DNA from 2 places in the Methylobacterium sp. CM6247 genome. Region 1 is predicted to be linked to the other one. Evidence: predicted binding sites of a transcription regulator. Region 1 holds the regulator's gene; the other holds the start of a gene.
The links. Region 1 encodes PhoB, which activates phosphate uptake and scavenging genes when phosphate is short. Its sites were predicted from a motif close to TGTCATNNANCTGTCAT; they were not measured.
Positions count from the first base shown of each region.

Region 2: a site for PhoB is predicted at 2,328-2,344, ahead of ppk2 (polyphosphate kinase 2). Genes of this name have one in related genera too.

Region 1 covers NZ_JBTXKX010000003.1:2,041,756-2,046,155, reverse strand. Annotated here, with positions in the region: gene ACYQOP_RS10440 (MFS transporter) at 1-315, opposite strand, end outside; gene ACYQOP_RS10435 (winged helix-turn-helix transcriptional regulator) at 421-873, shown strand; gene phoB (phosphate regulon transcriptional regulator PhoB) at 1,346-2,047, opposite strand; gene phoU (phosphate signaling complex protein PhoU) at 2,136-2,861, opposite strand; gene pstB (phosphate ABC transporter ATP-binding protein PstB) at 2,948-3,766, opposite strand; gene pstA (phosphate ABC transporter permease PstA) at 3,813-4,400, opposite strand, start outside.
Region 2 covers NZ_JBTXKX010000003.1:774,318-778,717, forward strand. Annotated here, with positions in the region: gene sfnG (dimethylsulfone monooxygenase SfnG) at 1-9, opposite strand, end outside; gene ACYQOP_RS04440 (complex I NDUFA9 subunit family protein) at 531-1,688, shown strand; gene ACYQOP_RS04445 (hypothetical protein) at 2,130-2,267, shown strand; gene ppk2 (polyphosphate kinase 2) at 2,387-3,313, shown strand; gene ACYQOP_RS04455 (enoyl-CoA hydratase/isomerase family protein) at 3,436-4,230, shown strand; gene ACYQOP_RS04460 (carbohydrate porin) at 4,400-4,400, shown strand, end outside.

The DNA of each region.
Region 1 (4,400 bases):
GGCCGTGGCCACCGCCGCCAGCGCGAGCACCGACAGAAGCCCCTGGCCGAGGATGAGGCGACGGCGGTCGATGAGATCGCCGAGCGGCACGATGAAGATCAAGCCCAGCCCGTAGCCGACCTGGGTCAGGGTCACCACGAGCCCGATCGCGGCAGGCGAGATGCCGAACTCCTGCGCCATCGCATCGAGCAGGGGCTGGGCGTAGTAGATGTTGGCGACGCCCAAGCCGGCGGCGACGGCGAAAATCAGGATCGTCGTCCTGGGCAAGGCCCCCTCCGGCTCGGTAGAGGTTCGCTCATCTTTTCCGTGCGGCATGGCGGTCCTGTCGATGACATCCAATCTGGTTTCATCTTGAGACCACTTGTGGCCGGTCCATTCCAGTTCTAAATTGAGACCAGCTTGGAACGGGAGCGTACCTTCGTGGCAAAGCGCGTCAGCCTCTGGAACGCCGGCTGCCCGGTTGCGCGCGCGCTCGATGTCATTGGCGACTGGTGGTCGCTCCTCATCATCCGCGATGCTTTCGACGGTGTTCGGCGCTTCAGTGAGTTCCAGAATGGTCTCGGCATCGCCAAAGGTATGCTGGCGACCCGCCTTCGCGACCTGACCGAACGGGGAATTCTGGAGACGGCGCCCGCCTCGGACGGGACCGCCTACCGGGAATACGTCCTGACCGAGAAGGGGCGCGGCCTGTTCCTCGTCATCGTCGCGCTTCGACAATGGGGGGAGGCTCATCTCTATGGGCCGACCGATCGCCGGTCTCGCTTGGTCGATCGTGAAGTCGGGGCTCCGGTCGCTCAACTCACCTTGCGATCCGCCGATGACCGTCGTCTCGGTTGGTATGACACGCGGGTGCTGAAGCCCGACGTCACCTGACAAGGTGACGTAGCGACATCGAAAGCGGATAAACCGCATAGTGGAGCGGTCCTTTCCGCCCATGATCAATGTCCGCTCTCAGCGGATGGCGGCGGCCGCAGGGTCCGTCGACGTTGGGCCGAAAGTAGACCCGGCAGCGGGCACCAAACGTCGGATCTCCTCCCCCAGGGCTGACGGATTCAGACATCTGCCCGATGGCAGCTCCCTCTATCCAGGAGGATTCGACAGGCGCGATCGTTCCCCCTCCCCTGGAAGGGAAGAAGGGCTCATGCTGCCAGCCAGATGGGTGAATGCCTGCCCCCTCCGGGGGCGAGCACATGCCGGAACGGACAGACGTCCGAGATCGAACGCGATATCTCGTGGCGGCCGGAATGGCATCGGTTCGCGAGGATCGCCCGCGGGCAAGGCGACCCGCCATCGTCACGATGGGGACGCTCGTTCCGGACGGAGCGGCGCGAAGCCGGCCGTGGCCTCACTCGTCCGTGGAGAACATCTCGTCGAAGGAATAGCCGGAGCCGCGCACGGTGCGGATCGGGTCGCTCTGGCGCGGACGGTTGATCGCCTTGCGCAGGCGGCCCACATGGACGTCCACCGTGCGCTCGTCGATATAGACGTCGTGGCCCCAGACCCCGTCGAGCAGCTGCTCGCGCGAGAACACGCGGCCGGGGCTCTGCATCAGGAATTCGAGGAGCTTGAACTCGGTGGGCCCGAGATGGATCTCGCGGCCCTGCCGGCGGATGCGGTGGCTGACCCGGTCGAGTTCGATATTGCCGGCCACCAGCAGGTCAGACACATGGGTCGGCTTGGCCCGGCGCAGGAGCGCACGCACCCGCGCGAGCAGCTCGGGCACCGAGAACGGCTTGACGATGTAATCGTCGGCGCCGGTGCCGAGGCCGCGGATGCGGTCGCCCTCCTCGCCCCGCGCCGTCAGCATGATCACCGGCAGCCGCTCGGTCTCCCGCCGGGCGCGGATGCGGCGGCACAGCTCGATGCCGGACAGGCCGGGCATCATCCAATCGAGCAGGACGAGATCGGGAACCTGCTCCTGAAGGCGCAGATCGGCCTCGTCGCCCCGCGCGGCGGAATCGACGACGAAGCCCTCCGCTTCCAAGTTGTAGCGGAGGAGGAGAGTGAGGGCCTCCTCGTCCTCGACGATCAGGATGCGCGTGTTCATGCGGATGTTTTCGGGGTGATGGCGACCGTCCCGGATGGACGCGACGGCCGCGCCGAGCGTGTGCTGGAGCGGCCGGCAGGGGCAGCGATCAGGCGCTGGCGGGCATCGACACGGTGGCGTAGTTCGACGCGTCGTTCTTCGGGCGGTCCCGCTCGGCGAGCTCGTTCGTGCCGGTGACGAGATAATGGATCGTCTCGGCGATGTTGGTGGTGTGATCGCCGATCCGCTCGATGTTCTTGGCGCAGAACAGGAGATGCGTGCAGAACGAGATGTTGCGCGGATCTTCCATCATGTAGGTCAGCAGCTCGCGGAAGAGCGAGTTGTAGAGGGCGTCGATGGAATCGTCGCGCTCCCAGACGTCGAGGGCGGCCTTCACGTCCTGGCTGCCATAGGCGTCGAGGACGTCCTTCAGCTGCTCCTGCACCAGATCGCCCATATGCTGGACGCCGATGACGATCTTCTGCGGCTGGATCTGATCGGCGATGGCGACCACACGCTTGGCGACGTTCTTGGACAAGTCGCCGATCCGCTCAAGATCGTTCGAGACGCGGATCGCCGATACCGTCTCGCGCAGGTCGATGGACAGCGGCTGGCGCTTGGCGATGAGAAGGATCGCCCGCTCCTCGACCTCGTGCTGGATCGCGTCCAGACGCTTGTCGGCGGCGATGACAGCCTGCGCCAGGGGCACGTCCCGGCGCACCAGGGCATTGCCGGAATCTGTCATCATCTTCTCGGCGATCCCGCCCATCTCGGAAATCGAGCGGCGCAGGTTTTCCAGTTCCGTGTCGTAGGAACTGACGATGTGGTTGGGCATGCTCGCACTCCTCGACCGAGGCCGCCCCTGGCAGCCCGCATCGCATAGGATCGGGACCGGTGCCGCGGAACGCGGCCCCGGCGGGCTCAGCCGAAGCGGCCGGTGATGTAGTCCTGGGTCTGGCGCTTCTCGGGGTTCATGAAGATCCGTGTCGTCGGGCCGAATTCGACCAGTTCGCCAAGATACATGAACGCCGTGAACTGCGAGATGCGCGCGGCCTGCTGCATGTTGTGGGTCACGATGACGATCGTGAATTCCGAGCGCAGCTGCTCGATCAGCTCCTCGATGCGGCCCGTGGAGATCGGGTCGAGGGCCGAGGTCGGCTCGTCGAACAGGATCACCTCGGGACGCTGGGCGACGGTGCGGGCGATGCAGAGACGCTGCTGCTGACCGCCGGAGAGACCCATGCCGGATTGCTTGAGCTTGTCCTTCACCTCGTCCCAGAGGGCGGCCTTGCGCAGGCTCTCTTCGACGCGCACGTCGAGATCGGCCTTGGGCAGCTTCTCGTAGAGACGCAGGCCGAAGGCGACGTTGTCGTAGATCGACATCGGGAAGGGCGTCGGCTTCTGGAACACCATGCCGATGCGCGAGCGCAGCTCGTTCAGATCGACCTTCGAATCGAGCACGTTCTGCCCGTCGAGGAGGATCTCACCCTCGGCGCGCTGCTCCGGATAGAGGCTGTAGATGCGGTTGAAGGTCCGCAGCAGGGTCGACTTCCCGCAGCCCGACGGGCCGATCAGGGCGGTGACCTGGCGGTCGTGGAAGTTGAGGTTGACCGACTTCAGGCCGTGGAACGAGCCGTAATAGAAGTTCAGGTCCTTCACGGCGATACGGATGGGGGCCTGGTCGTCGGCCTGGTGGCGACCGGTCAGCTGGGCCTGCGTGATCGCGGGAGCGGCGTTCATCGGATGCGTGTCCTTGTCGAAAACGGGGTGGGACGGGGGCGCGGGATCAGCGCGCCCGCTCGCTCTTGATGACGAAGCGGGCCACGATCGACAGGGCGAGGATCGTAGCGGTGATGAGGAGGGCGCCGGCCCAGGCGAGCTGCTGCCAGTTCGAGTAGGGCGAGAGCGCGAACTGGTAGATCATCACCGGAAGGTTGGGGATGCCGCCCATGAGGTTGGGCGAGAACCAGCTGTTGTTGTTGAGCGCGGTGAAGAGCAGCGGCGCGGTCTCGCCGGCGATGCGGGCGAGCGCCAGGATGATGCCGGTGACGATACCGGCGCTGGCGCCGCGCCAGGTGATGCTCTTGATGACGATGGAGGGCGGGGCACCGAGGGCCGCGCCGGCCTCGCGCAGGGTCGAGGGCACGAGGCGCAGCATGTCCTCGGTGGTGCGCACGATCACCGGGGTGGCGATGATGGCGAGAGCCACGCCGCCGGCCCAGCCCGAATAGGTCCCCATAGGCCGCACCATCAGCGTGTAGACGAACAGGCCGATGAGGATCGAGGGGGCCGAGAGCAGGATGTCGTTGAGGAAGCGAATCACGTCGGCGAGCTTCGAGTTGCGGCCGTACTCGGCCAGATAGGTCCCGGCCAT
Region 2 (4,400 bases), 1.3 Mb from region 1:
GCGGGTCATAGTTCTATCCGCGAATGTGAGAAACCAGGCATTCATCTGGAGCGAAAGCCTCAGTTGAATACATTATTGCAGCAAGCACATTATCATTCACTGCTTGTGCTTCATCTTTGATAAATGAAATCTCTTACAAACCGGCCCTATAGTCAAAGGAATGGAAATACATTTTCTTGCCGCAGACAAGGACAATCTTTCGATACGCAGCCGTTCAGCGAGAACATTCTATTTCCTCCCCGTCGCCCCCCCTCGGTGAGACGATCACCCGGGGTGCATCGGACGCGTCGCGGAGCCGACCTTCGCCACAGGGTGCCGACCGCCGGCCCCTCCGTGAACGACGGGGTATCGGGGGTTTTCCCTCGCCGAATGTTCCATCGCCGCCTGGGCCTCCCGCGCTGCCGTCAACGGCCCTAGCTATCGATGCGCGAGCGATGGTAATCCCGCGTTCAGTGGTGACGGACAGAGACTCGGCCCCGGCCCGGACAGGGCGTGGCAGGGCATCTCGGATGACAGGTGGGAACCAGGCGATGACCGGCTTCGACGCTTCGACCTCTCCTTTCGCCGGACCGTCATTGCCGCGTCCGTCATCGCAGCTGGTCACCGTCTTCGGCGGTTCGGGCTTCCTCGGACGCCATGTGGTGCGGGCGCTGGCCAAGCGCGGCTACCGTATCCGGGTCGCGGTCCGGCGGCCGGACCTCGCCCTGTTCCTGCAGCCTCTCGGTAAGGTCGGGCAGATCGTCGCCGTGCAGGCGAACCTGCGCTACCCGGATTCCATCGCCAGGGCGGTGGAGGGAGCCGACGCGGTGGTGAACCTCGTCGGCATCCTCCAGGAGACCGGCAGGCAGGGATTCCTCACGCTTCAGGCCGAAGGGGCGGGCGAGATCGCCCGTGCCGCCGCCGCAATCGGCGCGCCCCTGGTCCACGTCTCGGCCATCGGGGCGGACCCGCATTCCGACTCTCTCTACGCGCGCTCGAAGGCGCTGGGCGAGGCGAAGGTGCTGGCGGCCCAGCCCCGGGCTGTGGTCCTGCGTCCCTCCCTGGTCTTCGGCCCCGGAGACAGCTTCTTCAACCGTTTCGCGTCGCTCGCCCGCGTGCTCCCGGTCCTCCCCCTCGCCGGAGCCGAGACGCGCTTCCAGCCGGTCTTCGTCGGCGATGTGGCCGAGGCCGTGGCCCGCGCGGTGGACGGGCAGGCCGAGGCCGGCCGCGTCTACGAACTCGGCGGCCCGGAGGTCGAGACCCTCGACGGCCTCGTCCGCTACATGCTGAAGACCACCCGCCGCCGCCGCCTCGTCGTCGACCTGCCCAAGCCCATCGCCATGCTGCAGGCCCGCGTGATCGAGACCGTGGACACGCTGAGCCTCGGCCTGCTGCCGGACAGCCTCAAGCTCACCCGCGACCAGGTCACGCTGCTCCAGACCGACAACGTGGTCTCGGAAGCCGCCAAGGCGGAAGGCCGCACGCTGGACGGGCTCGGCATCCTGCCCACCGCGATGGCCGCCATCGTGCCCGGCTACCTCTGGACCTTCCGCAAGGCGGGCCAGTTCTCGAAGGAGGCCTTCACCGCTTCAGAGGAGGAGGCCGCAGAGCCGTCCTCCCCGCCGGTCGCCCGGCCGAGCGGTCCCCCGATCGGCCCCGATGCGGCGGCCCCGAGCCGGATGGGCGTACGCTGGGGCACGCGGGGATAGTTCACCGTCTGGAGTGGCGGCGCAGAACGGATGAAATCCGAAACCGGACGAATGTTTGAAACAGAGAGGTTGTGTGTAGCCGCGAAGTTTCGTCGTAGCCCGGAGAAAAGCGTCACCTGCATTGGCGTGCAGGGCTGCGCGGCTAGGATGGCACCCAGAAGCTGGCCGGGCACAAACGCGTGGCGTTGATCGATGCCGAAGGGCATGTCCTGGCTTCAGCGAACGTGCAGGATCGCGTTGCGCTGGCTGCCCTTGATGACGGCAAAAAGAGATGGTCCAGCCTGCACTCTGCCAAATTCGACGGTGCCTCATGGTCGAGCGCTGCCAGGATTGGTGCTTGATCCAGGGCACGCGCCACCCCGCCATCGAGAAGCCGCCGGATCAGAGCTGCCCTCATCTTGAGCTTGTCGAAGGATGTCGTGCTGGAACAGCGCCGAGACGTTGAATGAATCTTCGGTGGGCTTCGCCATTGGGGCGGCCCGCACCGCCAACGTGCCGAACGCCCTGGATGTCGCAACCAGACGGCTCGCTTGCGTCGCCGTCCTCCCGGCCAAAAATGCCCTCGACAATCCCGCATGAGAAGGCAGGCCAATACAGGCTCTAGGGAGCTCGTTGCCGTCGCCGAGGAGGTCTCCTTACTGTCATGCAGTTGTGATCCAAGGGCCTGGATCATTCCCATTCATCAGGAAGGCAATGTTATGGACGGCACGCGCGCCGGGACTCGTCCTTTCGATATCGAGGCTATTCGTCGAGAGATGGCCGACGACTTCGATGAAGAATTGGAGATGGAACTAGAAGACGAGCGCCTTGAGCGACTGGTTAGCGAAATCGATGCAAGCCCGCGTCCGCCCAGCATGGACCGGCGAGTCTATTTCCGTGAGCTGTTTCGGCTCCAACACGAGCTGGTTCGTCTGCAGGATTGGGTCCAGGCCCAGAAGCTCCGCGTGGTCGTGATCTTCGAAGGGCGGGATTCGGCTGGTAAGGGCGGGGCCATCAAGCGCATCACCCAGCGTCTCAATCCGCGCGTCTGTCGCGTTGCCGCGCTTCCGGCTCCCAGCGAGCGCGAGCGCACGCAATGGTATTTCCAGCGCTACGTCGCGCATCTGCCGGCGGGCGGCGAGATCGTGCTGTTCGACCGCTCCTGGTACAATCGCGCCGGCGTCGAGCGCGTGATGGGGTTCTGCACCCCGGACCAGTACGAAGAGTTCTTCCAGTCCGCGCCGGAATTCGAGCGCATGCTGGTGCGGTCCGGCATCATCGTGCTGAAATACTGGTTCTCAATCACCGATCAGGAGCAGGAACTGCGCTTCAACATGCGCATCCACGATCCCCTGAAACAGTGGAAGCTCTCACCGATGGACGTCGAATCCCGTCGCCGTTGGGAGGATTATACCAAGGCGAAGGAAGTGATGCTCGCCCGCACGCACATTCCCGAGGCGCCGTGGTGGGTGGTCGAGGCCGTGGACAAGAAGAAGGCCCGCCTCAACTGCATCAGCCATCTCCTCACGCAGATCCCCTATGGTGACGTGGAGCACCCGCCGGTGCATCTGCCCGAGCGCATGCGCCACGAGGATTACGCCCGCCAGCCAGTTCCGCAGGATATGTTCGTCCCGGCGCTGTTCTGATCGGAGCCGAGGGCATCGAAGGCCGCCTGTCCGGTCTCCCTGCGGTTGCCCAAAGCGGCACGGATGGGCAAGACCTGTGTCGAAGAGGCCGATGAACGGCCGGTCCGGCATGGGAACCCCGCATGAGCGCCACCGACGAGATCCTGTTCGAAACCGACGATGCCGGCATCGCCCGCATCGTCCTCAACCGGCCACAGGCACGAAACGCCCTGACCTTCGCGATGTATCAGGGCCTCATCGACCTGTGCGGGCGGATCGAGTCAGACGAACGGATCAAGGTTCTCGTCATTACCGGCGCCGGTGAGAAGGCCTTCGCCGCCGGCACCGATATCGCCCAGTTCCGGGACTTCTCCAGCCCGGAGGACGCCCTTGGATACGAGCGCTTCATGGACAAGGTCCTCGGCACGCTCGAGCGTCTGCGCGTGCCGGTCATCGCCGCTGTCGCTGGCGCTTGTACCGGCGGCGGTGCCGCCATCGCGGCTTCCTGCGACCTACGCATCGCCACACGCGATGCCCGGTTCGGCTTTCCCATTGCGCGGACGCTCGGCAATTGCCTGTCCATGTCGAACCTTCAGCGCCTGTCCGGCCTCATCGGTCCCGCACGGGTGAAGGACATGATCTTCACCGCTCGGTTGTTCGGCGCGGAGGAGGCGCTTTCGGCCGGTCTCGTCGGCGAAGTCGTGGAAGATGCCGCCGCTCTCGCCGCCAGGGCGACGGAACTCGCGACGCAGCTTGCCGGCCATGCACCGCTGACCCTGCGCGCCACGAAGGAAGGTCTGCGCCGCCTCGCCGCCGAGGAGGAGGCATCGGAACGGCCCGACGACGATCTCATCCTCATGTGCTACACAAGCGCCGATTTCCGCGAGGGCATGGAGGCGTTCCTGGCCAAGCGCCCGCCGAACTGGACCGGCAAGTAAGGCGCTCCTCACAGAGCACTGCTCTGAAGCGGATGTGGGAAGCGCGACACACCGGGATAGGGAATTCCTGCGGCCACATCGCTCCCTCGTATCGGTTACAGCTCTGTCACGCTCTGCATGATAGAGCGCGAGCGGGGGTCGGTCGCCCTGGGACACGCTTTTCCGAGGAA